DNA from 2 places in the Acetobacterium sp. K1/6 genome. Region 2 is predicted to be linked to the other one. Evidence: riboswitches for the same ligand, from Rfam matches in the RefSeq annotation. Region 2 holds a riboswitch; the other holds the start of a gene.
What was found. A riboswitch is a leader RNA that binds a small molecule or an ion and turns the genes downstream of it on or off. The one in region 2 is predicted to bind cobalamin.
Positions count from the first base shown of each region.

Region 1: it holds a riboswitch for cobalamin, as region 2 does, so the genes downstream of both, U2P91_RS08895 (energy-coupling factor ABC transporter permease) here and U2P91_RS03635 (class I SAM-dependent methyltransferase) in region 2, are expected to answer to the same signal.

Region 1 is NZ_JAXQGA010000008.1:60,701-76,026, reverse strand. It holds gene hemL (glutamate-1-semialdehyde 2,1-aminomutase) at 1-153, opposite strand, end outside; gene hemB (porphobilinogen synthase) at 394-1,359, opposite strand; gene hemC (hydroxymethylbilane synthase) at 1,523-3,940, opposite strand; gene U2P91_RS08920 (precorrin-2 dehydrogenase/sirohydrochlorin ferrochelatase family protein) at 3,959-4,546, opposite strand; gene hemA (glutamyl-tRNA reductase) at 4,524-5,816, opposite strand; gene U2P91_RS08910 (energy-coupling factor ABC transporter ATP-binding protein) at 5,791-6,633, opposite strand; gene cbiQ (cobalt ECF transporter T component CbiQ) at 6,626-7,336, opposite strand; gene U2P91_RS08900 (energy-coupling factor ABC transporter substrate-binding protein) at 7,541-7,840, opposite strand; gene U2P91_RS08895 (energy-coupling factor ABC transporter permease) at 7,818-8,555, opposite strand; cobalamin riboswitch at 8,725-8,906, opposite strand; gene U2P91_RS08890 (FtsX-like permease family protein) at 9,128-11,137, opposite strand; gene U2P91_RS08885 (ABC transporter ATP-binding protein) at 11,121-11,888, opposite strand; gene U2P91_RS08880 (sensor histidine kinase) at 12,014-13,024, opposite strand; gene U2P91_RS08875 (response regulator transcription factor) at 13,037-13,711, opposite strand; gene U2P91_RS08870 (hypothetical protein) at 13,915-14,757, opposite strand; gene U2P91_RS08865 (type 1 glutamine amidotransferase) at 14,851-15,326, opposite strand, start outside.
Region 2 is NZ_JAXQGA010000003.1:111,971-127,296, reverse strand. It holds gene U2P91_RS03650 (iron ABC transporter substrate-binding protein) at 1-513, opposite strand, end outside; gene U2P91_RS03645 (ABC transporter ATP-binding protein) at 532-1,284, opposite strand; gene U2P91_RS03640 (FecCD family ABC transporter permease) at 1,281-2,372, opposite strand; gene U2P91_RS03635 (class I SAM-dependent methyltransferase) at 2,375-3,199, opposite strand; cobalamin riboswitch at 3,351-3,529, opposite strand; gene U2P91_RS03630 (flavin reductase family protein) at 3,688-4,179, opposite strand; gene U2P91_RS03625 (MBL fold metallo-hydrolase) at 4,206-5,027, opposite strand; gene U2P91_RS03620 (DUF5320 domain-containing protein) at 5,046-5,255, opposite strand; gene U2P91_RS03615 (ABC transporter ATP-binding protein) at 5,352-7,118, opposite strand; gene U2P91_RS03610 (ABC transporter ATP-binding protein) at 7,120-8,841, opposite strand; gene U2P91_RS03605 (alkaline phosphatase family protein) at 9,003-10,316, opposite strand; gene U2P91_RS03600 (MFS transporter) at 10,325-11,575, opposite strand; gene U2P91_RS03595 (methylated-DNA--[protein]-cysteine S-methyltransferase) at 11,700-12,161, opposite strand; gene U2P91_RS03590 (linear amide C-N hydrolase) at 12,258-13,241, opposite strand; gene U2P91_RS03585 (sodium-dependent transporter) at 13,452-14,804, opposite strand; gene nrdG (anaerobic ribonucleoside-triphosphate reductase activating protein) at 15,128-15,326, opposite strand, start outside.

The DNA of each region.
Region 1 (15,326 bases), on a different contig from region 2:
ACCGTCGACATCATAAATCTTGGCACCTTTGCCATGGTCAATAAAAACCGGTGGCATGTCCACCGATTTAAACGCCCGCACCGGACTATTGACGCCGCCGGGAATATATTTTTCTGCTTCAATAAATAATTGTTCTGATTTTTCTCGATTCATAATATCTCCAATAATAATTATTTCACTATCATGTAAAACTCAGGTGTTCGCTCCCTACCGTACCGACCAATTGTTAATCTGTTGTATGCGCGCAATTCGTACAGTTGCTAATTCACTAATCGTCGAGTAATCAGTCGCTGGCTCGCAACTGTTCGCCTTGAGGCATACAACATGATGTAACAATTGTCGGTACTGCGTTTGTCTTAAACAATAGATTCATGACTTATAAATGATTTGCTGTTATTGATAATCCTTCAGCATGGCCTGCAGTTCTTTGGCAAAATAAGTGATGATGATATCGGCTCCGGCCCGTTTGATACTAAGCAGGCTTTCAAAGATCGCCCGACGATCCATCAGATCGGCATCGACAGCATTTTTAATCATCGCATATTCGCCGCTGACCTGATAGGCGGCCATCGGTAAATAGGAAAGTTCCTTGCTCTGGACGATAACATCCAGATAAGGCATGGCTGGTTTAACCATCACAATATCGGCACCTTCAGCGATATCCAGAACCATTTCCTTTAAGGCTTCCCGGGAATTGGCCGGGTCCATCTGATAGCTGCGACGGTCGCCAAAGGCTGGTGCTGAGTTTGCGGCATCCCGGAAGGGGCCGTAAAAACTGGAAGCAAATTTAGCCGAGTAGGCCATAATCGGAATCGACTCATAACCGGCTAGATTCAGGGTTTCTCGCATATGGTCAATGCGACCATCCATCATATCCGAAGGAGCGACCATATCGGCTCCAGCGCGGACATGACTGAGCGCCGTTCTGCTTAAGGTCTCTAAGGTCTGGGCTCGTCGGATCTCACCGTTTTCTTCAAAGAAACAGCAATGGCCATCACTTTTATATTCACACAAACAGACATCGGTGATCACATACATTTTTGGATCAACCTTTTTGATCACCCGAATGGCTTCCTGAACCAAACCATCATCCACAAAGGCGGGAGTGGCTTCGTTATCCTTTTCATCGGGAACCCCAAACAAAATGACATAACGGATGCCCAGTTCTTTTAGCGCCAGGGTTTCGGCCTCCAGCATATCCAAAGACAGATGGTACTGATCTTTCATGGAGCCGATTTCTTTGCGCACGCCAGTTCCGTCGACGATAAACAGTGGATAAACCACATCATTCATGGACAGCTGGGTTTCTCTGATTAAATTCCTGACCGCTGTATTTTTTCGTAATCGTGTTGGCAACATCTTGCTGACCTCCTATTTACTTCTAGTTATTTGCATGTCCCGTACCGACCAATTGTTAATCTGTTGTCTGCTGCAAGCTCGGACAGGCTCTGCCGTGTCCGCCTTGATGCAGACAACATGATATAACAATTGTCGGTACTACCTCGGCTTTTTTACTCAAATCTTATTTCTGAGCATCCTTCAAAATCGCATCCAGCATTCCCTGGATGGTATATGTTTCGGCTTCGATGTCCACAGCGATGCCCAGTTCCAGGCATTTCTTTGAGGTTTGGGGGCCGATTGACACCGCTTTTGCCGAGTTGATCGCGTTGATGTGCGCGGCGCCGATTTTTTCGACAAAAAACTCGGCGGTAGTGGAACTGGTAAAGGTAATATAATCAATTTCTTTGTTCTTTAACATTTCCAGTGGATCAACAGTGGCGTGATCTTCGCGGATGGTTTCGTAGCTTTTCACCTCGTCGACCGGACAGATTTTAGCTAGTTCTTCAACCACATAGATCCGAGCATTTTGGGAACGGGGAATCAGCACCCGGCTGTCTTTATTAAGCAACGGCGCCAACCCGCTAACTAATTCTTCGCCGACATATTTATCCGGCACAAAATCGGCCTGGAGGCCCCGGGCTAAGAGGGCCTTTTTAGTTCCTTCACCAATGGCGGTGATATGCAGATTGGCAAAGGCGCGGGCGTCTTTGCCACAGCGGGCCAGGGAGTCAAAAAAGATTTCCACGCCGTTGATGCTGGTAAAAATAATGTGACTGTAGTCCTTAAGGCACTTTACCTTTTCATCACAGGCCGCTTCGTTGATGGGGACAATTTTGATGGTTGGAAATTCAATCGCATTACCACCCAACTCAGTGATTTTTTCAACCATCTGGGAACTTTGTTCCCGGGACCTTGTGACGATAATGTTTTTTCCAAACAATGGTTTTTGATCAAAGAACCGCAGTTTTTGCCTTTTATTGACGACTTCCCCGACCACAATCAGGCTGGGGGCGGTGATTTTTGCTGCCGTTGCAATGTCGTAGATGGTGGTCAGGTTTCCGGTTACGACCCGCTGATAGGGGGTCGATGCCCGATGAACCACAGCCACCGGCATTTCGGGATTCATGCCATTTTTAACCAGTTCGTCACAAATCTTTTCCAGATTCTTGACGCCCATCAAAAAGACGATGGTGCCTTTTAACTTACCGAGCACCGGCCAATCCAGATCCGATGAGCCATCATAGGCGTTGGATTTTAAATGTCCGGTGATGACATGAAACGAAGACACGCAGTCCCGGTGGGTAATCGGAATCCCGGCATAAGCCAGTCCACCGATAACCGAGGTAATCCCGGGAATCACTTCAAACGGGACGCCAGCATCATAGAGGTCTTCCCCTTCTTCGCCGCCACGGCCAAAGACATAAGGATCTCCGCCTTTTAAGCGCAATACCAGTTTGCCTTCTAAGCCTTTTTGGACAAGTAAGGCATTGATATCTTCCTGGCGCATGGCATGATTGCCAGCTCGTTTGCCGACATAAACAATTTCGGCATCTGCTCGGGCATCATTTAAAAAGCTTTCATTGACCAGGGCATCATAAACCACCACATCGGCTTTGGTTAAAATAGCCTTGGCTTTAACGGTTAAGAGACCAGGATCTCCGCATCCGCCACCAGCCAGATAAACCTTCCCAACTTTTTTATGCACTGCGGTATAACATGCTGCTGCTAATTGTTTTCCCAACTTTTCTGCCTCCTCGGGTGTGCCTTCAATCGACTTTGTGACCACATGGCTACCATCTTCCAAACCATAAAGTCCATAAAGCACAATGGTGTCTGCTTTTATTTCACAAAATGCACCAACCGGAATATGACAGCTGCCGTTTAAGGCCTTTAAAAAACTGCGTTCGGCACTCATCTGAATGATCGTGTTGTGATCACTAATGGCAGCCATCAATTCTTTGACCGTCTCATTATCTTCCCGGACTTCGACTGCCAGAATTCCCTGAGCCGGTGCCGGAATAAAGGTGTTCTCCGGCAAGGCTACCGTCTGATAGGTGCTATCATTAAGCCGACCAATCCGCTTGAGACCAGCCGCGGCCAGAATAATACCATCTAACTGCTGTTCCTGCATTTTGCGAATCCGGGTATCGATATTTCCGCGAATGCCAACGATTTCTACATCCGGCCGCAGTTTTTGTAGTTGACTGATCCGGCGTTTGCTTCCGGTTGCTACGACCGCACCCTTTGGCAACTCATCCAGTGAAGAAATCTGATGGGGCGTCAGCAGGACATCCCGGGGATCTTCCCGAACGGTTGGAACCGTCAAAGCTAAGCCATCGGGCAGTTTTGAGGGCATATCCTTCATGCTGTGAATGGCCATATGGATGTCGCCGGATAGCAGCGCATCTTCTAACTCCTTGGTAAACAATCCCTTATCACCGATTTTATCAAGCGGTTTATCCTGAACCAGATCGCCTTTTGTTTTAATGATCACCATCTCGAAGTTTATTTGCGGATGGGCTTTGGCCAGGACATCAATCAGCCACTGGCTTTGGGTTCGGGCCAGAGTACTGCCTCTTGTTCCAACTTTTATATTCATTTCTCTTATCTCCAATTGTCAGTTATTTCCTAGTTTTGACCTGAGTTCTGCATTGGAACATCGGGACAATTCTTTAAGTTTTTCAGTTTTTTCATTCGGCGCACCATCACCCGCTAAAACAGCCTGTCGCAGTAATCGCAGTAAGGCTGTTTTTTCGGTATAGCTTTCATCGTAGCGGTCGGCCAGATCGTCGATAATGTGCTTCGTTAAAGAAGGACTGGCCCCTTCGGTACAGACCGACAGGGTTAAATCACCCCGGCGAATAACGCAAGGAAAAATAAAATCCGAATCCTTCGGATCATCGACCCGATTGCACCATATTTTTTGGGACGCACAGTCTCTTTTAATTTGTCCATTGAGCTCATGATTGTCAGTTGCCGCTACTACCAAATCGACACCAATGAGCTGCTCTTTGTGATAGCCGGAATCAATCCGGGTTAGCTGACCATTCTCAGTTTTAATGATCGACTCCAAAAAAACAGGACTCACCGCGATAACCTGCATGCCGTTTTCCAACAAGGTGACAATCCGTCTGGCAGCAACCTTGCCACCGCCGACAACCAGAACCTTTTTGCTTTCCAAGTTAAATAATAGCGGTGTCATCATTTTGTTGATCTTCCTGTGTTTTTTTGTCTTGAATTCCCGGGAACAGATAGGTCACGGTTTTTTCAATGCCAATAATTTGTTCTTCACACTCCAGTGACTTTAGTTGTTTAATCGGCGGCATCACCATTTCCCGAAATTTGGAGCGGATCACCTTAGCCAAATAAACCGCTTCTTTTTCACTTAAGGTTAATCGGCCGCAGAGGGTTTCAATGGTTTCCTCAGCCAGTTGCCGGGAGGTTTCGTTTAAATCACGAACCATATTATCGACCTTGGCGTGGGTCACCCAGGACAACAGACCATCGATTTCATCCTGAATTTCGGCCGCTATTTTTTTTGCAATCTTGACCCGATAAGCCATTTTTTCATCCATCATATTTTTAAAATCATCAATGGTCAGCAGTTTTACCTGAGGTAAGCTGCCAACGGCTTCTTCGACATCCCGGGGCAGTGCTAAATCGATCACGGTTAGCGGTTTACGCAGCGATTTCATTTCCGCGGCCTTCAAAACAACATGAGGCGATGCGGTGGCAGTAATAATCACATCCATGTCGGGAATGACTTGATAGCGGTCTTCATAATGGATCATCTGGACGTTTTCATGAATGGCCTCGCACTGATCCATATTATGAAAGGTACGGTTAGTCATGTAGGGGTTACAAAAGCCTTCGGCCTTCATATAGCGCAGTGCCAGCACACCCATTTTCCCGGACCCGATGATGAGTATTTTTTTATCGCCATAATCCTCGGGATACGCCCGTTTGATATGCTTTACCGCGGTTGAGCTTAAGGATAAGGGGGTTTCGGATATTTTATAATCGGTTTTCACTTTTTTAGTAAAGGTTATCGCTTCCCGAAACATTTTCGTCAGGTATTTACCACAGCCCTTGATGGCCTGGGATTTTTCCAACGCATCCTTGACCTGACCCAAAATCTGATCTTCGCCCAAAATCATCGAGTCCAAACCGGTAACCACCTCATAGAGATGGACCATCGCTTCCCGCTCTTTTTTAACAAAAAGATAGGGTGCCAGTTCCGCTGATTTTTCATGAAGATAAAAATCGGTTAAAATTTCCCCAGCCGCATCCTGGTCTCGGGTCGAGACGTAGATCTCACTGCGGTTACAAGTTGAAAGAATTATCACCTCGGCTATATCCGCTTCATTCAAAAGGGTCTGGATGGCCTCATTCAAGGTGCGATGAAGAAAAGCCCCTTTTTCCCGAATTTCCAAAGGTGTATCCTTATGATTAATTCCCGCTACTACCAGTTTCATCCACTTGAACCTCCTTTTTCTGATTTCTGATTGCTTCTTCCAGGGCAGCAATGCTGCGAAACCCTTTAATCCCCAGACACTGTTCCAGCCGGGTCATGGTTGCCTGTTCCAAACTGGCGGTTTCCAGGGCTTCAGTATTTTTAAAAACCGCAGTGGTTTCACCTTCTACCAGCACGCCGCCATGATGGAGCACATAGGTGTAATCACAAAATTCATAAATAAAATCCATATCATGGCTGGATAAAATAATCTTGATGCCCTTAGCCAGTGCCCCTTTGATGATCGCTTTGACCCCAGCCTTGCTTTTAGGATCGAGCCCTAAGGTGGGTTCATCCATCAGGATGATCTCCGGTTCGACGGCTAAAACCCCGGCCATCGCCACCCGTTTTTTTTGCCCATAACTGAGATAATGCACTGGCCGATCGGCCAAAAGTGTGATGCCGGTGGCTTCCATCGCCGCCTTCACCCGCTCATCGATGACCGCACTAGCCATGCCCATATTCCTCAGAGCAAAGGCCACATCATCATATATGCCGGAATAAAAGACCTGCTTATCCGATTCCTGAATCACCAGCCCAATCGATTTGCGAAATTCATAGAGATTTTTTTTCTTATAGGATAAGGGTTCTTCTTTAAAAAAAACGGTTCCTTCCGTTGGTTTGATCAACCCAATCAGCGCCGACATCAAGGTCGATTTTCCAGCTCCGTTTTCACCGATCAGGGCGATGCAATTCCCTTTACTTCCGTCAATAGAGACACTTTTTAAGGCCTTAGTGCCGTCCGGATATTGATATGTCAAATTATTAGTTTTAATCATTTTTCAGACCTTTCCGATAGCTTACATGAAAATCTCCCTGATATTGCTTTAATTCCAGGGTTTGTGTCATCTCCTCGTAGCTCTGAATGGCCATGAGAAACAAATTGCTTAACATCATTGCAATGGATTGGATGGCAACTTTAAAATTGCGATAGCCAAACCGCAATTCCTGGGCAGTTGCCATGACTTTAAGTTTATCCCAGTAATCAAAGATGAAGCGGTAGGTTAAAACAAATATTTCTAAAAAAGTATTGCTGATATGGGCTTTTTTCATGACTCCGGCGATCTGCATCACCGGGGTTGTGTAAATTAAAAAAAGCATACAGGAAACTCCTGCCATCGCTCGACAGAAAACCAGGCTGGCCAGCACCAGATTGGTGGCAGTGATACCGATGGTAAACTGAAAAAAGTTAAATGCAAATAAATAATCACCACTACCACGACTTCCGCTGGCGATGGTAAACAATAACGCCAGGGCTCCGGGGATAATAAAGAGGGAGTCAAAAATCAGGGTATGCAGATAAATCCGCACCGGAATTTTTGCCCACAATAGGGTACACCCCACCATAACACCAAAAACCCCTGCCATATACAGGGGTTCATTGATGAAGAAAACCGAAAGGAGCATGACTAACGAAACCACTACCTTCACAGTAGGATTGGCATTGTTTAGTTTATTGGTATGGGCAAAACGATCAATCATGGTTGTCTCCTTCTAAGATGCAGTTAATATTTATATAAGTCGCCGGACTTCAGGTTGGTGACAAACTCCCGTACCGACCAATTGTTAATCTGATGTATGCTGCAAGCTCGGACAGGCTCCCGCCGTGTCCGCCTTGATGCACAGGGTCTGACCCCTAGGTCACAACATGATGTAACAAGTGTCGGTGCTGCTTTATCTTACTATTTACACTGATTTATCGGCTTTTTCATTTTTTTTCGACTTTTTATAAAGGTAGAAAAAGCAGATTCCCAGACCGCCGACACCTAAAATCTGTTGGAAGAGGAATAGCTTTTCTTCCATCTCGCCGGGATCAAACAAGCTTTCAAACCAGGGCACATAATTTTCATCGATTGCGGTGATGGCTGTTCCAGCAGCATCATCTGCGCCTGAAAACTCAGCGTCCGGCAAAGCAATCTGAGGGATAATAATCAGTGCGCCAATTAATAAAATCAGAACAACCTTAGTTATCGGTGAGAGTTTCATTTGAAATAATCCCCTTTTCTTTATATTGGTAAATGGCGTTAACCACCAGTACGGTTAAAATGCCTTCGATAATTGCCAGTGGTATCTGGGTAATCGCAAAAATACTTAAGAACTTAACAACGGAAGCTACAATCCCCCCGACCGGGTCCGGAAAGGCTAGTCCCAACTGGATGGAGGTGGTTACATAGGTTGCCAGATCGGCAATAAAGGCGGCTAAAAAAACGGTTAAGGCTTTGGGAACATTGATTTTTGACAGCCCTTTGTAAATCCCGTAAGCCACAAAAGATCCGACAATTGCCATCGAAAAGGCGTTGGCACCCAAAGTTGTCAGCCCGCCATGAGCCAGCAGCAGCGCCTGAAACAAAAGCGCAATGGTACCAACTACTACAGTGGCAAAGGGTCCCAAGAGGATCGCGCCCAAGCCGATCCCTGTCATATGAGAAGAACTCCCCGTTACCGAAGGCAGTTTAAACGCTGATAAGGCAAAGGTAAAAGCCGTTGCTATGGCTAAAAGAACTTTTTGCTCAGGTTTGTCTTTGAATATCTTCCCAACCTGATAGAGTCCGAAGGCGATAAACGGCAGGGCTAGCACCCACCAGAAAACAGCCCAACCAATGGGTAAAAAGCCTTCCATAATATGCATAGCGTTTACAGGCTGGGCAGCCAAAACAACCATTAAAAACGCGATTCCCACAACGGTCATGGTTTTTTTCATTTTCTCCATGCTAACCTCCATTTTATGATAATTTACCGAAAAAAAACCTTTTCCCCACAATAACTATGGGAAAAAAGGTTTTATCATTACACATATCCATCAATTCTATGATTCACACCAAGAACCAACTTTTGTTAATGTTACTAACTTCCCTTTTCCCTGGAAGGACGCTTTAGTACATCATATTAGTAGGTTTCCTGACTTATAGCTTTTATTCTCCTCGCCTTCCCAGACAAAACGTGCCCAGTGGCCAATTTAAGGAGACATAACTAATTACAGTGACCGGATCGTTCTGGATTCTAACCAGATTCCCTCAATGAAATTTTTCATCCTAAATGATTTTTTACATTTTTATTTAATTGTGGTTATATTATAACATGGATACGATAAATGTACAGTTTTTTTTAAGTGAATTAAGGCTAAAAGCAGTTTTACATGTAGCTTTGATGCCTCTCTCTATTTTTTTACAAACCTTCAATAAGGCCCATTAACTGCCCCTATTACGATAGGCAACACTGATCTTTTAATTAAATGAACTGGGAGGGATTCTTATTAACCAATCGTTGTAACTATTAATGAATCATCTTATAATAGGATCTGGCCGTGAGTAGATAAACCCCAGTATACACTAAAGCATAAACAACAACCCCCACAAGCGTGCATAAAAGAATTAGGGGTATATTGGTCAGCCGGAAGGCGGCTAACATTTTAGTAATAACCGGAAAGGCAAAAGCCACGTGGATGATGGCTCCGGCCAGGGGCAGAAAAAATACCATTAAGATCTGCTTGCCAATAGTTTTTTTAACCTCGGTTTTATCCATCCCCACCTTCTGCATAATGACAAACCGTTCGCTGTCTTCATAACCTTCAGAAATCTGTTTAAAATAGATAATTAACACCGTGGCCATCATAAAGAGGGAGCCCAGAAATACACCCAGGAATAAAAAACCACCAAATATTCCATAAAGTTCTGCCAGTGATTCATAAATATTTCTTATCTCAATATCCGGATTGAGCTGACTAACCGAAGCCCTCACCTGTTTTGAAAAATGGTTAATATTATCTTCACTGCCACTGAGATTAAACATCATGGCGTGATGAATCGCTGGTGACTCACTGTCAGCATTGTCTTTATTGGCATTCATGGCCGTGTAAATAGTCGACATCATCTGTTCGTCATTGACAATGATATAATAGCTATTTCCGGTAATCAATTTCTTTTTGAAGTCCATCGGCACTGATTCGAGCTGTTCAACCACCAAAAACAGATTTTCGCCAAAAACCACGGTTTGTTCCTGGTAATTCTCACCGGCTGAAAAAATCATTACTTCATTTTCTGCCAGGGTTTTGTTTTGATTCGTCATCCGGTTGTAATCTTCTAGCGGTACCGTGGTAATCTTACTGATCGTATTATAATACGTTAGATCCAAGTTCTCATCCGTTACCATATCCGGCAGAAAATGGCTGCCCTCCTTAAAGGCCGTAAAAGTACTCATATCAAAAGACAGTTCATTTGTTGTTTCTACCTTGGCACTGGTCTTTTCGGCTACAACAATTTTTTCAATCTCCGAAAAATCGGTGGTTTCAGCCGCACCAATAAAGCTCACATCCATGGGATAGTAATCCCGCCGCATACTTTCCTGACCGATGTATAAGGATACCGTCGTGGAGATCGTGACCAATACCATGGTGCTGAGAATACAAATATTAGCCAGACCGACAGCATTTTGTTTCATTCGATAAATCATCCCGGAAACTGAAATAAAATTTCGGGACTGGTAATAGAACTTTTTATTCTTCTTCAAGCATTTTAGCAGTGTGACGCTCCCCGCTGTAAACAAAGCATAGGTTCCGATGATGACAAAAATAACGGCCACAAAGAAAAGCAGTATCGCTTCAATGGGATCTTGCACTGATAAAGCAATCGCATAGCCAATTCCCAGCGAAATCACGCCGATGAGCGTCATCAACCATGAAGATTTTGGTTCTTTTTCACCATGCTCCCCACCTCTTAATAAATCAATGGGGTTGGTAAGCTTTACCTGCAAAAAATTAGTTAATAGGGTCAAGCCAAAAATAGCCAGAAATACAACCGTCGTATATAACAAACCCATTTGATCAATCTTAAAAGCAAGTGGACTTTTAATATGAGCAAGGTTAAGAAGGATTAGAAACATCAGTTTCCCAATCAGGACCCCACCAAGGAGCCCTAAACTCAAACTGATTACCGTCACAAATAGCGTTTCATAGAATAACACTCTGGCAATATGCTTCTTTTCCATTCCCAGAATACTGTATAATCCCAGTTCTTTTTTTCGTCGTTTAATCAAAAAACTGTTGGTATAGAAGAGAAAGATCACCGCAAAAATGCCAATAACAATAATCCCGAGGAATAATAATATTTTCAAGCTTTCCGAACCTTGCATTGCGTCTAATCCCTTATTGCTTTGGATTGAAACGATGGTATAAAAAGCCATAATCGATCCGATACAAGTCAGTATATAAGGGATGTAGGTGTTCCCGTTTTTCTTTAAATTGACCAGCGCCAACTTGGGATAAAAAAACTTATTCAAGGTTCTCACCTCCGGTTGCCAGTATCGACAAGGTAAAGGATATTTTCTGATACATGTCGTCGTTACTCATCGAACCCCGATAGATCTGATTGTATATTTCGCCATCTTTGATAAATAACACCCGGTTGGCATGACTGGCTGCTGCCACTGAGTGAGTAACCATCAGGATCGTCTGACCCAGGTCATTGATGGTTGAAAAGATCTTTAGCAGATTCATCGCCGCCTTGGAATCCAAGGCACCGGTGGGTTCATCAGCGAGCACCAGTTTGGGCTCGGTAATCAGTGCCCGGGCCACTGCGGCCCGCTGTTTTTGCCCTCCGGAAACCTCGTAGGGGAATTTTTGTAGCAGTTCCTCGATTTCTAATCGCTGCGAAAGGGGCTTAATCCGGCTGTTCATTTCTTCAAATTTTTTCTGAGCCAATACCAGCGGCAAAAAGATATTATCCTGAATCGAAAAGGTATCTAAAAGATTAAAGTCCTGAAAGACAAAACCCAGATTATCCCGACGAAAGGCCGAAATGTCACTGTCTTTGATAGTGACAATATTTTTACCGTCCAGAAACACCTCCCCACTGGTGGGTTTATCAAGCGATGCCAGAATATTGAGCAGGGTTGTTTTTCCTGAACCGGATTCTCCCATGATGGCCACGTATTCGCCCTGTTCCACCGAGAAACTAACATTAGACAGCGCCTGTACCTGATTCCCGCCAAACCGGGTGGTATAGATCTTTTTTAAATTCTTTACTTCGAGTAATCGCATTATTTTTCTCCCTCTATGATTTGAAATTTTCTTATCGACAACTAAAGTATAAAGGAAACGCAGCTGCCCTGCCATCGCTTCGACTTACATTTCGACTTCTAATCTTACACTTTTGTAAGGTTGTCTTATAAGGCTTCAAACCGCTTAGTGGCCAGATCAATGCTGACTCGGGTGCCCTTTCCCACCTGGGAGGTTACAGTAATTACGTGGGAGAGCTTATTTAATACTTGCTGACTCAAGTAAAGACCGATGCCGGTAGATTTTTTATCCATTCTGCCGTTGTAACCGGTAAAGCCCCGATCAAAAATCCGTTTAATATCTTCTTCTCTGATTCCAACACCGGTGTCAGAAATAATTAGGGTTTTTTCTGAATGTTCATCCAAATAAATGGATATCTTCCCCTGATTGGTGTATTTCAGAGCGTTTGAAATAATCTGTTCCAGAACAAAGATCAGCCATTTTTCGTCGGTTAGAACACGGCAATTCATTTCTTCCAACTCCAACGATATTTTTTTATTGATAAAAATAATGCTATATTTTTTCACCGCCTGTCTGATGAGGTCTGCCAAATCATACTCAACCAACAGCAAATCTGATGACATACTTTCAAGCCTTAAATACTGGAGCACCATCTCGACGTATTGTTCAATTTTAAAAAGTTCCTGGGCATAGGTGCTGGTGCGTTCCCTATCACCTTCCTCCGTCTGAAGTAACAGTCCCATTGCTGAGATAGGGGTTTTAATCTGATGGGCCCATAAGGTGTAGTAGTCAATCATATCCGTTTGCCGGTTATCGAACTGGGAGATCAGCTCAGCCCGATTCTCCGCCAATACCCGGGTCAGGGTTTGATAGTCTACTTCCAGCAAATCCCGAGGCTTTGGTAATTCCCCCACCCCAGCGGTGGCCCTACTGATCCCCTCTGTCAGGCGCTGATGCTTTTGATAAAACTGCACAAAATCCAGACCGGCAAAAACAACGGCCAGAGCCATAACCAGTTCAGTACTATAAACAATCGGCTCCAGCGGCAAATAATACAGGGCATATACCATGGCAAAGACAAGTATGAATAAGACAAAGGCGACCATTACCCTAATCCGACTTTTCAAGTAAGCACCCAATACAAATAATATTTTCATTTTACACCTCGATTAATCCCCAATTAAATAGCCGACGCCTTTTTTAGTGGCAATAAAATCGGCCAGCCCGGCTGTTTCCAATTTCTTGCGCAGCCTGGCAATATTTACCGTCAAGGTGTTATCGTCCACAAAGCAGTCGCTGTCCCAAAGCCGTTTCATAATCACATCCCGAGAGACCACCTTGCCCTTATTTTCCAGTAAAATTTGAAGGGTTTTAAACTCATTTTTACTTAGTTCCACTTTTTGATCCACATAGATAATGCTGGCATCATTAAGATTTAGAATCGCGCCCTTATGTTCCAGTAGGCTTACTTGGCCCTGAAAGGAGTAGGTCCGCCTAAGCAGAGCTTGAATCTTTGCCACCACCACCGCCAGATCAAAGGGCTTGGCAATAAAGTCATCGCCGCCCATGTTCATTGCCATAACAATATTCATGTTATCACTGGTCGACGAAATAAAAATAATCGGCACCTTAGAAAGCTTGCGGATTTCGCTGCACCAATGGTAGCCGTTAAAAAATGGCAGGGAGATATCCAAAAGGACAAGCTGCGGATCATAGGCCACAAACTCATCCATAATATGATGGAAATCCGCAACGATTTGGGTTTCAAGTTCCCATTTATCCAAATGATTTTTTAGTGCTTTTGCTATAATCTGATCGTCTTCTACAATTAGTATTTTATACATACCGAACCATCCTATCCTTTTCTGACCGTGGGCAAAGTAAAACACTGATGCTTTGTTGCCGCTTTGTTGCCGCTTAACTCCCATTATAAATCAAAGTAGCCCAATTTCAAAATCGATCTGAAATTCGACTGTCAGATTTGTTCTTATCGATAACGTTAAAACTCCCCATTGCATGACGGGGAGTTTTTTTGTATCGCTAAAATTTATTCCACACTCCAGGCTTCCACATTGGGGATGGAGTATTGCTGACCATCATCAGTGGTGTCGGTATAAAGGTATTCAACAGTTCCCCATACGGTTACCATTTGGCCTTCAACAAAGGGGGATTCTCCAGAGTTTAAGCGATAATAGACCTGTACCATTTGATTAGGATCATCGTTTAAATCCATGATAAAATCACAGAAGTAGTGTTGATTTTCAAAGTTTTCATAAACCTGATAAACCCGTCCCGTCATCTTGACCTTATTTCCGGTTTCATTTTTAGCCGTTTCAACTACATCGGCATAAGATAACTCTGTGGTCTGAGCTTTAAACGGATCCAATCGGGCCTTTCTCTGGACAGTCGTCTCGTCGTAATAGCCCATGTCAAAATTACCCTCGTAAATTATATCGCCATAATAATTGTAAAGCGTGCCCTGTCCATCATAACGATTATCGGTGTAATTGCCATCATATAAGAGCTTCTTATCAAGATACTCTTGTCCCGGCCCATTTAAAAGATCATTCTGATAATTACCTTCCTGTGTGAACCCATCTTCCCAAACGGTTTCTCCCATTCCCTGAAAATGGCCTTGTTCCCATGTACCGTCATAAGTCCAGGCAACTTCAGCATCATTGGAAACCGTAAACACGCCAGTTCCCTGAGGCAAACCTTTTACCAATTGGCCGTTATAGGTGCCGGTTTTTTCGCCAAATGATAAGGCTAAGGTAATTTCCTGGTTTTTTACCGACTCCGATTTATTGCCAAAAATGCTCGGAATCAGCGAGCAGCCTGACAGCAATAGCGCTAAGCCAAGGGCTGTCAGTATCAATGTTATCTTTTTCATCATACATTCCTTTCAAAACTAAATGTTTGCAAACCATTTGCTTGGTATTTACCCATTCTTTCACCAGTCATTTGTTTTTGCCAAAAATTTTTATTAAAGATCGTCAACCTCAACCATCTGTTTTAGTTGGGTCAGAAAGGCGGCCATCCACTGATTATCCTGACGGATGTATTCCGGATGGGCTAAGACCTCTTTTGGCAACTGGACATAATCATCCGGAACCATTTCATCGCCGCAATTTGCAATCAGATCATTAATAATCGGCAGGGTGTTTTCCAGGTGAAACTGAAAGCCAAAAACTCTTTTGTTATAAATGAAGGCCTGATTTTTGCAGGCGGTGCTTGCGGCAATGACCGTGGCCGCCTCAGGCAGCTCGACAAAGGTATCACCATGCCAGTGAAAAACCACCGGGTTGTCCGGAAAAAATGCAAACAGCGGTGACGCTTTGGCTTCTTTAGAAAACGTGATCGGGAGCCAGCCGATTTCTTTTTGCTTGTTCTGAACAACCTTCCCGCCAATGCTATCAGCAATTAACTGACTGCCGAGACACATACCAAGGACCACCTTGT
Region 2 (15,326 bases):
AACCTGGCCAATAACTGCCAACGACTGATAAAGAGTATCATCAAACAATCCCGAAGAACCACTGCTCAAAGCAATTACCGGAATACCCGTTTTGTTTTGAAGTTCATCTGCTGCCGCAGTATCGGTGGCCAGGGTTGTAAAGATAACATCCGGCTCAACCTTAAGAATCTGTTCCGGATCGAGAGTACTATTCGGACCACCAGCCCCAATTGTGGTCAGGCTGGTAAAACTGGGGTTGGCAATAACATAAGGTTTGCCCACTGACGACTTTTGATCAATGCCTTCAATTCCGACAATTTTTTTTACATCACCAACATAGGTATATAAACGTAAGGCCCCAACTCCGGTTGCCACAATTTTTTCCGCTGGTCCTGCTAATTCGACAGTCCGACCCAAGGTATCGGTAACCGTGATCATTTCATCTGCCGTTGTCCCCCCTTCGGTAGAACAGCCCGCCATCATTAAAATCAACACCGCCGACAACACCAGAGCTAATATTCGTTTTCTTTTCATCGCTTCTCCTCGCTTCTTTTATATTGGAACCACAACCGAACGATTGTTGACTTGCTCAACCGTTACGTCTACCCCATATACTTCTTTTATATTTGCTTCGGTAATAACCTCCTTCCCACCGGCAGCATGGATAACACCGTCTTTTAGTAAAATATACTGATCGGCAAAGCGTAATGCCAGATTCAGATCATGAATAGTTACCACCGCCGTGATATTTTTAAGGTAGGCAATTTCTTTGATCAATTGAAGCACCTCCAATTGATTTTTTAGATCCAGGCTGCTCGTTGGCTCATCCAGCATTAGCACATCAGTTTCCTGGGCTAATGCCCGACCAATTAACACCTTCTGATATTCGCCGCCGCTTAACTCATCGACATTTTTTAATGCAAATTTTTCCAAATTTAACATCTTGATGGTCTCATTGACAATATTTAAATCATTCTTCCCCACATCCCATTTGATATAAGGTTTTCTACCAATCAGAATCGAATCAAAAACTGTCGTGGTTGTACTTTGATTACTCTGAGAAACATAAGCCACTCTCTGGGCCAGCTCACTCTGCTTAAACGCTTTAATATTTTCCTGATCAATTAAGACACTCCCGCCCTGGGGCTTCAAGATTTTGTTAATACACTTAAGCAAAGTCGATTTCCCGGCGCCATTTGTTCCCAGTATCGCCAAACATTCCCCGCGCTTCATGGAAAAAGAGATCCCTTTTAAGACGTTTTGGCAAGGATAATCAAAAGCCAATCCTTCAACTTGTAAATTCAACGACGTTTACCTCCTTTAAGTAAGAGATACAAAAACAGGGGTGCCCCTAAAAATGATGTCACTGCTCCCACCGGCAATATAATGGGGGAAATAATCGTTCGGGCAAAGGTATCCGAGACCAGCAACAAAAGCGCCCCCATTAAGGCAGAAATGGGAATCAAAAAGCGATGATCCCCGCCGATGATCCGCCTGACCATCTGTGGTGCCACCAAACCGATAAACCCAATCACACCAAGAAATGATACCGTCACTGCGGTAATCATCGATGATACCAGCATGCCGCCAAATCGGGTTTGCTCGACATTAACCCCCAAACTCTTAGCGGCATCGGCACCATTGTCCAGTGCATTATAATCCCAACGCTTCATCATAAAGTAGATCATCGCAAGACCCACCACCGCAGCCAAAATATAAACCTCTGTCCAGCCAGCCCGACCCAGGTCCCCAAAGGTCCAGAAGATAGCGGCAGCAATCTGCACTGATTCAGCAAAATACTGAATCAAGGTAGTGCCTGCTCCAAAAAGAGAGCTCAGTGCCACCCCTGCCAGAACAATAGACTCCGGCGAAAAACTGCGCATTCGGGACAGCAGCAAAATTATCATGGTCGCTCCCATGGAAAAAGCAAAGGCAAAAATCGTTACCAGATAAGGATTGTTGACAATAATCGGCTGCGCTGCCGAGCTTTGCACCGTCCCAGCACCCAATACAATAATAGCGATATTGGCACCAAAGGCAGCTGCACTGGAAATCCCCAAGGTAGAAGGCGATGCTAACGGATTTCTTAAATTATTTTGCATCACACATCCGGCCACTGCCAAACCTGCACCGGCAATAACCGCGGCCAAAACTCGGGGCAGACGAATCCGCCATACCACTACACTAGAGATTTCGGTACCAATGCTCATCAGGGTTTTGACAATGTCGGTGGGGTCCAATTCCATGGCCCCACTATTCATGGCAAAAATGGCTACCACCAGCAACAAAGCGCAAAGAATGAGAATCAACACGGTTTTTTTGCCCGTGAATTTCTGGTATAATTCCAGGCTGTCGCCCTCCACCTCAATCACGGCACTTGGTTTTTTTAGCATCTTTATCTCCCGTCTATTTGAGCAGACAGAACAGACCACAGCAATTGACCGTTTTTGGAATAGTTTATATCTTCAATCTGTCCGTCTTTGCTTTTATTCTTAAGATAATCCCGAATCGTCTGTTTTGTCTCTTCATCGGTAGCCCTTAACATATGGGCATAATAATTGGTTGCTTTTTCCAGCTCCCAAATCTTTGTCCGTTGATTCTCACTATGTTGAAACTCCGAAAAAAAGCCCATATCCCATAATATATTAAAGGCGTAATATAAGGTATTCCGGTAGTCAGCGGTGCGGTTTTCTTTATTCAGTGCCACTCGTAGTTCATTTCCAATTTTATCTTCTTTGATCAGGTGTCCACTCATAAAACAATAGCCTTTGGAGGCCTGATTCATTTTTTTTAATTCCTCGGGGCCGCTAATAGCTGGGCTCATAGAAGCAAAAACGAGATCAAAATAGCCTTCCCACCCTTCTGCGGCCAAATCCGCCTTTTCCCAGGGCATAACCTTAAACGTAAAAAAATCAGCCTTTACACTGGCAGCATTTTCCTTTGTAAAATCAATCATATTAGGGGAAATATCAATCCCCACTACTTCACAGCCCATTTTTAAGAATTCTTTGGAATAGCGCCCAGCACCACATCCGATATCCAGTACTCTCGCTCCCGGGAAAATAGCATCCTTGCTTTTTAAAAGCGACAGTACCGGATCATCAGCCATTTCCCTCTTTCCCATCTCATTAAACTCCGAAGCCCGATCATCCCAAAACTGCTGGGTTTCATTTAGATCCGTCTTTTTTTTGTTGTCAACCCATTTTTCCTCAAAAGTCATCGCTTCTCCTCTTTTCTTTTTTCATTATTTTAAACGCTTTTAATTTCTTTAATCGCTTACCCTGGGCAAATAAAAAAAGAGCTTCTTTTATTAATAAAAGAAACCCTTCCCATCTCAAGGTATTCTAAATCATGCGGCCAATCATCCCCTGGCATATTTTTTAAATCAAGGCAGGTCTCCTGACTAACAGTTCATCCTATTCTCACCTTCCCAGGCTTTAGCCCAGTGGTTTTTTAAGAATTCGTCCCTGTTCACAGTGGTGGGTCCGTGCTTTCTAAGCTTCCCTATTCTCCGATCTTCATGATCGGCACCTTGAATGATAAGTTATTAAATTAAACTCATTTGATAAAATCAACGCCCAAAATTTTTTAGGCTAACGTTTTCAATAAGTTGTCTGTGTTTTTATGTTACAAACCACTAACACGTTTTTGACATAATACCATTATAATTTTTTTATGTCAACCACAAAACTCTATATTCTGATCTGTTTATAAGAATTTTATCTGTGAAAAATCAATACAGCCATCGTCACTGACCATTTTTGAATCGGCGTGGACATACTCAATTTTTCCGACAAACATTTCGTGAGAACCGGTGACAATTGAGTCTACAATGCTACATTCAATATTAACTGGGCAATCGGCAAGAATCGGAGCATTGACAAATTTAGCTTCTTCTAAATTGACCTTCATCACCGCCAGCTTATCTTCATCGCGTTTGCTGTGGCTACCCAAATATTTAAAGGTTTCTTCATAGGCTTGATCAACCAGATTCACCACAAAACAGCCGGACTCTTTAATCAGATGATACGAATACCGTGAGGGTACAATCCCGACCATGACCATCGGCGGATCATAACTGCAGTTTCCGCAATAGCCCACCGCCAGGGCATTGTTTTCGCCATTTAATCCCCGACAAGATACCAACACCTTAGCCACTGGATTTAAACACGACTTCATATTTCCTTTTACTTTGTTCATCATTTTCTCCTTGTTCTTTTTTATTTTTAAATAATAACCCGGCTACCGGTTGCCAGATAATTAACCTGTTCTCCCAGCATCATTTTTAGGATTTGATAAGGCTCTTTCCCAGTACAATGGCAGGTGTAATAAATTGTCGCAGTTTTTTTGAGTTCGTTACCAATTTCCTCAATCAATTCTTTTGCCTCCGGTTTTTTTCGGGTGCGATTATAAAGATGAAATCCCCCAATGACAACAGTCGGCTGCATATCATAGTTTGATGCCATATGATCAAGAATGTTAACGACTCCCTTATGAGCACAACCTGCCACCAGCACGACCTGATTTCTTTCCCGGATGATCAGGTTCTGTTCATGACAAAAATCATCTGCCATCCGTAGCCCATCTTTTTCCATCAGCAGGTCAGCGTTGGCCGTAGAGCAACAGCGTTCTCCCTGAACATTTGAAAAAATGCACAAAGCATCATCGATGACGAAATCCGCTGCCAAAAAGATAAAGCGCGGATTAGAAAACAGTTCCTGATCCAGACCGATATAGGCCTCCCCGTCTGCTCTTTTAGAATAATGATTTTCAAAGGCTTGACCATTGATATAGATTGCGGCCTTATCATTGATCTTAAGAAATGTTTCTAAACCACCACCATGATCATAATGACCATGACTAATGACCAGGGTATCCACTTCGCAAAGGTCAACCCCCAGTTTTTTTGCATTTTCTGCAAACAGACCGCTGGCACCCACATCAAATAGCAATTTATGGGTTTCGGTTTCAATGTATAAACTCAATCCATGTTCATTTTTGAATTCTTCAGACACCGATGTGTTTTCAGCTAATGTTACAATTTTCATTTAGCCACCCTCAGCCTTTTAGTTTTCACTTTTTTCTGTCTGGCCCTTCGTTTTTTCTAAATCTGCCTGGTCCATCACTGGTGCGTTTCTTTTAATAACTTTATTCAACCTTCGTCCGCAGCCACAGCCTTTTCCAAGCCCATATGCGTTTATTCCCGAGCATCGACCTAGTCCTTTTCCACTGCCGGAACCCCGACCATGTGGTCCTGTTTGATCTCTTCCTGGCATTTTAATGCCTCCTTTTATTGTTGACATATGTTATTTATACTTTTATTATAAGGTTTATCAAACATATGTCAACAATTATTTTAATTTCCCATTACCTTACTCAAACTGCGCCTGATACATCTGCCAATAACTGTCGCCCTTCGCCATCAGTTCTTCGTGGGTTCCCTGTTCCACCACATCACCCTGATCTACTACCAGAATCAAGTCGGCATTCTGGATCGTTGACAACCGATGAGCAATGACAAAACAGGTTTTATCTTTCATCAGATGACGCATGGCCTCCTGGATCTTTTTCTCGGTGCGAGTATCGACGTTGGAAGTGGCCTCATCGAGGATCAGCATTTTGGCATTTAACAACATCGCCCGAGCAATCGTCAAGAGCTGCTTCTGGCCCTTGGAAATATTGGTTCCTTCATCACTCAAAATAGTTTCATAGCCATGGGGCAGATGCTCAATAAACGAATGAATGCGGGCAGCTTTGGCCGCCTGCACCACCTCGGCCATTGTGGCATTCTCTTTACCATAAGTCAGATTTTCATAAATCGTACCATGAAAAATCCAGGTATCTTGAAGCACCATAGCAAAGGATTTTCTCAGACTGTCCCGGGTCAGTTCCTGGACCTCATTACCATCGACATAAATATTCCCGGCGTCAGTATCATAAAAGCGCATCAACAGATTAATAATGGTGGTTTTCCCGGCCCCGGTCGGGCCGACGATGGCAATCAGCTTGCCCGCCTCTACCTGCAAGCTGAGGTTTTTAATAATTACATGATTGGCATCATAGCTAAACCGAACATCTTTAAGAACAATATCACCATTTACATTGGTCAGTGCTGTCATTTTTTTTGTATCTCTGGCCTCTGACCGTTCATTTAGCAAGGCAAAGACCCGTTCAGCCGCTGCCAGGGACGACTGCAGATCGTTCATGATATTGGCCATCTCATTAATGGGTCCGGAAAACTTTCGGGAGTACAACACAAAGGAGGAAATCTGCCCAATCGACATCGCTCCGGCCAGATATAATAGTGCACCAAAGACACTGATGCAGGCCAAAGACAGGTTGTTAATAAAATTAATGGTGGGAAAAATCATACTGCCGTAGTATTCGGCCTGATAATAAGCCGCTACCGCTTCTTTATTCTTAATATTGAATTTCTCAATGGTATGCTCTTCCTGGTCGTATATTTTCAAGGTCTTTTGGCCCGACACCATTTCCTCCACAAAGCCATTGAGCTCCCCCAATTTTCGGGATCGCCGACTAAAAAGGGGCCGGGTTTTTTTAACCAGGTAACGGGACATAAAGATCGATGCCGGTACGGTAAAAGCAAAAACAAGCACCAATTTAGGCGAAATCGCCAGCATCATCAAAAATGAACCCAGGACGGTGATAACTGCTGAGGCTACCTGAATCAGGTCGCTGGAAATCGAACTATTGACCGTATCAATGTCATAAGTAATCCGGCTGATAACGTCGCCCGTCTGATGCAGATCAAAATACCCCACCGGCAGATCCATCAGCTTATTAAAGACATCCTTGCGCATCGCATAGGTAACCTGACGGCTGACCCGGATCATCAGCACTTCCAGAATATAGGTCAGTCCGGCTGAGCCGATATAAAAAATGACCATCCAGAAGGCGTAATAAAACACCTGCGAAAAATTGACCTGACCGGTTCCAAGTTCGATGGCATCAATGGCGTAACCCGAAAGCAATGGCCCCACCAGTGCCAGGAGGTTACTTCCAATGGTTAAGACAATGGCCGCAAACAACCGCCATTTATAGCGCATCAGATAGCCGCCCAACTGGATCAGGGTACCTTTGCGGTTTTGCGGTTTCTCAAATTTTTGTGATCGTCTCATCTCAGGACACCCCCATCTGGGAATGACTGATTTCCCGATAAACGTCACAGCTTTTCATCAGATGCTTATGCTTGCCATAGCCGATGATCGCACCGTTTTCAAGCACCAGAATATGATCGGCATGGCGGATCGAACTAACCCGCTGAGCCACAATAATAATCGTGGTATCATCAAAATTTTCCTTGATGGATTTGCGAAAAGCCGCATCTGTTTGATAGTCCAAGGCACTCGATGAATCATCTAACACCAGTATTTCCGGCCGCGAAGCCAGTGCTCGGGCGATCAGAATCCGTTGCTTTTGACCGCCACTGAGGTTGGCACCTTTGATAGTCAGCTGTTCGCAGGACTTACCTGATTTTTCATCCACAAATTCTTTGGCACCGGCACAATCAATCGCTGCTGTAACGGCGTCTTTAGAGAGATTTCTGCCCAGATCGATGTTTTCCTCAATGGTGGCTTCAAAGATCATATCATTCTGAAAGGCCACCCCGAACTTTTGATGCAATTCCCGGGGATCCATCGTTCTAACGTCACGACCATCGATGAGAATCATCCCCTCGTCCACATCATAAAGCCGCATCAACAGGTTCAGCAGGGTCGTTTTGCCAGCACCAGTTTCACCGATAATTCCCAAAGTTTCCCCTTTGGCCAGTGCAAAAGAAATATTGCTCAGATTAGGTTCCTCTTTATTATACGAAAAGGAGACCTCTTTAAATTCCACAAAAACGTCCGTTTTGTTCGTTTTAATCACTTCGGCTACTTCCTGAACTTTTAGTGCATCCACACTATCTAACGCCTGGATAATCCGATCTGCCGAAGCTGTGGCCTTTGGCCACATTTCAAACATTCTGGAAATGGCTACAACGGCATGAAGAATAATCGTAAAATAGGTCATAAAAGCCAGAATGATCCCCACTTCTGAGGTACCATTATTGACACCATAAGCCCCCATTACCACGACCCCAACCAAGCCCATATTCAGACAGATATTCATGGCTGGCGAAATCACCGCTACCGTCATCCGGGCTTTTTTCTCCCGGTTTACGACATCGGTATTAATGGCATCAAACCGTTTTTTCTCATAGTCTGTTTTAGACAGGGCCTTAATCACCCGGATGCCATTGATATCTTCTCTGACCACTCTGACAAAGCCGTCAAACGCCTTTTGCAGTCCAGCAAAAAGCGGCATGCTTTTTCTCGAAACCAGGGTAATCAATACCGCCATAATGGGCATAATGCCAATTAGTACCGTCGCCAAAACCGGGTCCAGGGTCATCGTGATAATGATACCACCAACCAGCATAATCGGTGCCCGAACCCCCAGCCTTTGGATGCGGATAATCATCTGGTGAATGATGTAGGTGTCGGATGTTAACCGCGAAATTACCGACGGCTTGGTTAGCGTATCCATTTGGTGATTGGAAAAATACATTACCTTGGCAAATAGATCATGCCGAATCACCTCGGTGGCATCACTGGCCACCCTGGCCGCCATACGATTGGCAATAATGTTAAAGACCAGCCCGATGATCGCACAGACCACCATCACAACGCCCCAATAAAATATCGGCAACCATTCATTTAACGGGATCACCTGATCAATAATCGTGGCCAGAATTGAGGGAATAATCAAATCCATGATCGAACCGGTAAATTTAAAGAATACCCCAAAGGCCATCCGGCCATAATAGGGTTTTAAATATTCTGTAATGATTCGTTTCATGTTCTACCTCCCCTCTATTTTTTTGCTTATTTGCTACACTTTTATTATTGTAAGCTTTTTTTTAAGAAAATTCATCTGATTTTTTGCATTCGACAAACAAAAAAGCAACCCCATGATTCGGCGGTTGCTTTTTTATGATACCGATGTGATATCGGAACGCTTCAGAACCCGGATTCTTGATCCTGAAAAATCTCATTTAATGGTCGGCCATCACCCTTAAAAAAATCAATCCCCAGACTCCTTGCCATTGTTGGTGCGATATCGACCATTTGAATTTCACCTAACTGAAAGTTACTTTTTATCCGTGCGCCGGAGGCCACGAAAACGCACCGGTAACCCTGTTGATCGGGCTTATCTGGTAAATAACCATGGGTTGCCTGCTCGTCTTTTGATGCGTCCATCGCCTCAATAACCGGGCCTTCCAGATCGTCCTCAAAACAGTAGCCGATTTTCGCTTCCAGCATATAAGAAACGGAGTCCTCGGCATGATACTGACCCAGTTCCTTTCGGTTATATAGTTTTTCAATTCCAAAACAGTCCTCGCAGATGGCCTGATTTAGAATCGCGACTGCCATTTTCTCGGCTTCGCTGTCATTTTTGCGCAAATGCAGATAAGCTGCGCCCCCAGCCCCCTGGATATAGGCCCGCCATTGCATTTTTTTGTTTTCTTCAAAAATAAGGCCTTTTTCTTTTAATAAGGCATTGAGCTTTATCTTATAGTGGACATTAATCTGTCCATGATCCCCCAGCACAAGAAAGGTCGTATTCTCTTTGATCCCCGCTTCTTCGACTGCCTGAATGAGATCGCCCAACCTTTTATCCATCCGGATGATGGCTTCTTTTACTTCCGGACTGTCGGTACCATGCTGATGCTTTGCGTCATCCAGGTCAATGAGGTGCATTAGCAGTAAATTGGGTTTCTTTTTTTTAATCGTATCCACCGCGCACAGGGTTGTAAAATCATCCAGATATGGTTGTTTGAAGCCTTTTCTAAAGCGTCCAAATTTCTTTTCCAGGTCGAGGCAATAAAGTGGACTGCCGTTTCTTAAAATTTTCAGCACCTGGTTTTCCTTTTTAATGGCCCGGATCTCGGGCAAGTTATAATCAATGGCCGTTCTACCCGTCACCGGCCAAAGGATTCCGGCTGATTTAAGATGATGCTTTTTTAAGCAATCATAAATCGCCGGCACCTTGATTTCATTTTTATACCAAAACCAGCGCTGCTCCGCTTCCTTTTCAAATGGCTGAAAAGGATTATTATGATAGATTCCGTGTTTGTCGGGATAGACTCCGGTTACCATGGTCGTATGAACGACATAGGTCAGGGTCGGATAAACACTTTTTAATTGAGTACTATAAGCACCGTCTTTGATCAGTTTTGATAAATTGGGAAGCCTGCTTGCTTGTTCCCAGTTATCCTGTGAAAAGGCATCGTAAGAGATGACCATTAAATAGTTTGATTTTCCTGGGCCCATCTTTAAATTCACTCCATGACGTTATAACCTTGCTGTGGGTCTCTTGGCAAGGTTATAAAAATAATAAATCCGATCACAAACAAAGGGATAATTCCCAGTATACTCAGTCGGGCGTTGCCGGTCAGCGTTGTTGTCAGTGCCATGATCGCCGGTCCCACAATGGCTGAAAATTTACCAAAAATATTATAGAAGCCGAAAAATTCATTGGATTTTTCCTTGGGAACAATCTTGGCATAATAAGACCGGCTCAAGGCCTGAATGCCGCCCTGAGCGGAACCAATCATCGCCCCGAGAATAAAGACATGTCCGATCGAAGTGATAAAAATGGCCGCGATACAGGCCACAATATAGGTCATAATACCAACAATGATCATGGTGCTGGTTGAAAATCGTTTGGCCAGGTTACCATAAAGAATCGCACAGGGGAAGGCAATAATCTGGATAATCAGCAGGATTCCCAGTAACGTGACGGTATCTAGTGAATCCTTCCCGAGGATTGCAGTAGCATAAGGCACTACCATTTTGATGATCGTATCGACCCCATCGATATAAAAAAAATATGCTGCCAAAAAGATAAAAACCGTTTTATGATTTCGGATATTCTTAAAAGTATTCGCTAGCCGCTTAAAACTATTGACGATTGGCCGGGGTTCAGGTTCAATATAATGCCGTTGCTTTACATCTCTAATCATCGGGATAGTAAACAGTCCCCACCAAAGTGCCGTGACGATAAACCCGATCTGATAGCCAATCGCCTGGTCCATGCCCAGCAGAAGGATTAGTGCCAGGCTGATGCCAAACGGAATCACACTGGCGATATAGCCAAAAGCAAAACCTACTGAAGAAACCCGATCCATCCGTTCATTGCTGGTAACGTCCACGATAAAGGCATCATAAAAGATATTCGCACCGGAAAAACCAATAGCCGACAAAACAAAGAAAAAAATCAGCACCTGCCACTGTCCACTTGAAGGTGGCACAAAGGCAAGAGCGGCCGTTGCAAAAATCCCCAGCAACGTAAAGAATACAAAAAAACGCTTCTTCTTGTCCTTATAATCGGCAATGGTACCCAAAATTGGGCTAAGTACCGCAACTAAGATACTGGCAATCGAATTAAAATACCCCAGGTCCATACTGCTTTGAACATTTTCAAACATTCCAAATACAATTGGAAGTAAAGCCGTCGTTACCGCCATTGAATAGGCGGAGTTCCCACAATCGACCAAAATCCACGAAAATTCTTCTTTGCTTAATTTCAAAATGATCATCCTCCGTTGTTTTATTGCTATAAATCATCTGCAAATAAATCTGCTTAGACGTGAATTTATATCAAATTGCAATAAACTACAAGAATAACTCTGTTAAAAGCACTTTAAAATTGCGTTATTTTTGTTTTTCCAATGCCAGCAACCGCCTTTTTATTTCCAGCCCACCGCCATACCCCACCAGACTTCCATCGGCACCAATTACTCGGTGACAGGGAATAATAATGGAGATGGGGTTTTTGTTATTGGCGCCGCCCACTGCCCGGCAGGCTTTCTCGTTACCGATGGCCAAGGCGATGTCTTTGTAGCTGACGACCGCCCCATAGGGAATATCCTGGAGGGCTTTCCAGACCTTTTGCTGAAAGTCGGTGCCTTGAGGAGAAAGGGGCAGATCGAAACGCTTACGCGTCCCGGCGAAATATTCCTGGAGTTCCAAAACCGCTTTTTTGAGCAAGGGTGTTTCCGTGCAATTAACGCCTTCTGGCAATACCTCGCTAAAAATTAGCCGAGTAACGGCACTACCATTCTCAATCAGAACAATTTTCCCCAATGGGGTTTGATAACAAAAGCCCTTTTCCATTTTTTCTTCCTTTTCTATCTCAACATGCTTAAAACACTAACGAACAGCATCCTATCCGTGTCACCATTGTTTATCCTTGTCATAACCGTTTGTTTTTTAGTTCAATTGATGGTATTGCTGTTTCTTTGTAATACCCCAGACCCTTGGTTGCGCGGCTTCAAAATCTTCATTAAAAAGGCAAGCCCGGGCGATCTGGTTGTTATCGTAAGTTTTAAAGTAATAGGAACCCGTATTGCAAACCATACAAGCGGTGTATTGGGTAAAATCGATTCCCTCATCGGTGATAACACTTCCTTTGGGTATATCAACTGATGCCAAAATATGAAAGGCGGCGTTAATGCACTCTTCTTCCGTTTCAATAGGATTAATGGCTTCTCTTCCAAACAATGCCCGCAAAAATCGGGAAGGCGGTGTGTAATCTCCGGGCAAGCCAAAGGTTCCCGAACCCCCGCCAAAGGGATTGAATGTCATACCATTTAACTGAATTGGTCCTGTTTTATTTGGCGAAACGCCAATATAATTGCGAATGTTCGTTAAGTGCCAATTGAAGTCAGGACTGTTCGTCATCACCCCCAGAGGATTTTCATAGATGATGATACCATCCTTCGTTGGTTCAATCACCAACGTATTCCCTTTCTTATCAGTAATTATCCAGTGCAGTGGGGTAATTACATTCATAAGCTTAAGCGGCGTACTAACGATATTTAACTGGGGAATTGCCGCTTTCACTTCTTCAAGTGTCGAAAAATTGGTTAACAACCATCCAACGATTTCATGAGGAGCAAGGTTGGTTTTCTTAGGGATGACAGAATCGTTGTACTCCGCATAGCCTGGAAAGTATAAACTGGCACAGGATAGACCCGCTTCATTAAGGCCATCGGCAAAAAGATAGGTGCCTAAATTTCGACCGATTCCCATCATCGCATATTTGACTGATCTTACTGTTTGATCCACCTCAGACACTAACGAAAACTTCCTTGGCAGGAAAATCAGCTCAGGGTCTAATAAAAAAGCGAAATCCATGGTTCTGGCAAGCGTATTAATCTGATTTGTGGTCATTAAGGTGAGGCTCGTACACATTAAGAATTACCTTCTTTCTACTTTTTAATTATTATATCTGCTTTTGCAACAATAGTAAATGTTTAAACGCTCAACATAGCAAATCCATGACAAATAATTTTCGCCTTAAAAATAGATACTTAACAACTTCGTTTAATCACGCCACGATAAAGGCGGTTGACATTTGCACATGACACGGGGACGTTTTGTTTATGCTGTTCATTTACCACATCAATATTTAATCACACCCATCGCCTCTAAGATTGAGCTGATCAAAATACCAATAATACATAGCGGTGCAATGTATTTGACCATGATGATAAAGAGCTTTTCGCGTTTAAAAGGTGAAGACAACTTGACTTCATCGGTGATGATCTTTGTTTCCAGAACATGCCCAACAAGGATGCAGGTGAAAAAGGCACCAATCGGCATGAGAATAGAGTTCGTGATAAAATCAAAGAAATCCAGAAAGTTGAACCCAAAAATAAGCACCTCACTCCATACCCCTTGTCCCAATGAAGATGGTATCCCAATCAGAACTGCCAGCACCGCAACGATAAGCACGCCCTTCTTACGTTCCCACTTAAACTGATCACAGGCACTTGCTACTACCGCTTCCATCAGCGAAATGGAAGATGTCAGCGCGGCAAACAACACCAATAAAAAGAAGACACCACCCATAACATTTCCAAAACCCATGGTTTCAAACACCTTGGGCAGCGTGACAAACATCAAGCCTGGTCCCTTACTAAGGGCTGCGGGATCTCCTCCTGAAAAAGCAAAAACTGCTGGGATGATCATAAATCCGGCCAATATGGCAATACCTGCATCAAACATTTCGATTTGCTTAACCGAAACTTCCAGGTCTTCTTTTTTACTGAGGTATGAACCATAGGTGACCATAATCCCCATCGCCAGCGATAATGAGTAAAACATCTGTCCCATGGCCGCTAAAACGGCCTGAAAGCTGAAGTTTGCCAAATCCGGGTAAAGAAAGTACCATACCCCGTCCATGGCCCCAGGCTGCATAATCGAATAGACCGACAAAAAAACTGACATTACAATCAGTATCGGCATCAGTATCTTACTGGCTTTCTCAATACCATCCTTAACTCCTCTGATCACCACGAAGGTGGTCGCCAGAACAAAAATTGATTGCCAGATAATCGGTTCAAAGGGTTTTGCGATATAGTTCGAAAAATAATCGGCACCGGTTGTTGCCATGCCACCCCCGGTTACAAAAACGGCAAAATATTTGATTACCCATCCCCCGATTACACTGTAATAGGGAAAAATCAGAAACGCTACCAATGAGGCAATAATCCCCACGAAACTAAACCGTTTATCGAGTGCTCGATAGGCTCCCATGGGGCTAAGCTGAGTTTTTCGACCAATCGCCAATTCTGCTGTCATAATTGCAAACCCCAGAGTTACCACAAAAATCAGGTAAATTACCAGAAAGAGTCCTCCACCATATTTAGCCGCTAAATAGGGAAATCGCCAGATATTTCCCAGCCCCACTGCCGATCCGGCCGCTGCCAATACAAACCCGATTTTACTTGAAAACTCACTGCGTTTATTCACACCATTTCCTCCACTTGTTTCTGTTTTAATTTATTTCATCCAAATTTTTCCTCAATCGTTTTACAATCGATTCCAAATTAATCCGCACCTTTACTATTTTAACCGTTTTAATATTTTTTTCCACTACTATTTTTTTTATTGAACAAATGCTGTTTATGACTTTGAGCCTATTTTGTTAAAAATGACCACTAACGTGGATACGCTTTAACTGTCTTGGGTATTCATATCTGCTCTCTTTGCCGCTTTTGTGATTGCCCACTAAACAAAAAGCAACCGCTGAAAATGCGATTGCTTTTATTATTGTTTTTGATTATTCTTTATCTCTAGCTGATCTCACTAAGCGTCAGTCTATTGTCCCGACGGGACCTATTCACATCAATGATCCGCTGGTTTTTCGATCCTCTGAATTTAAGCATCAGGCTCTTCTTTTTTACTTCAAACTTTCCATCAACCAGCAGATCGGTGTTTTCCAGTAAGCGGAGCCGTCTGGCATCTTTTTTCTCTAGTAGGGTTTCATAGGTG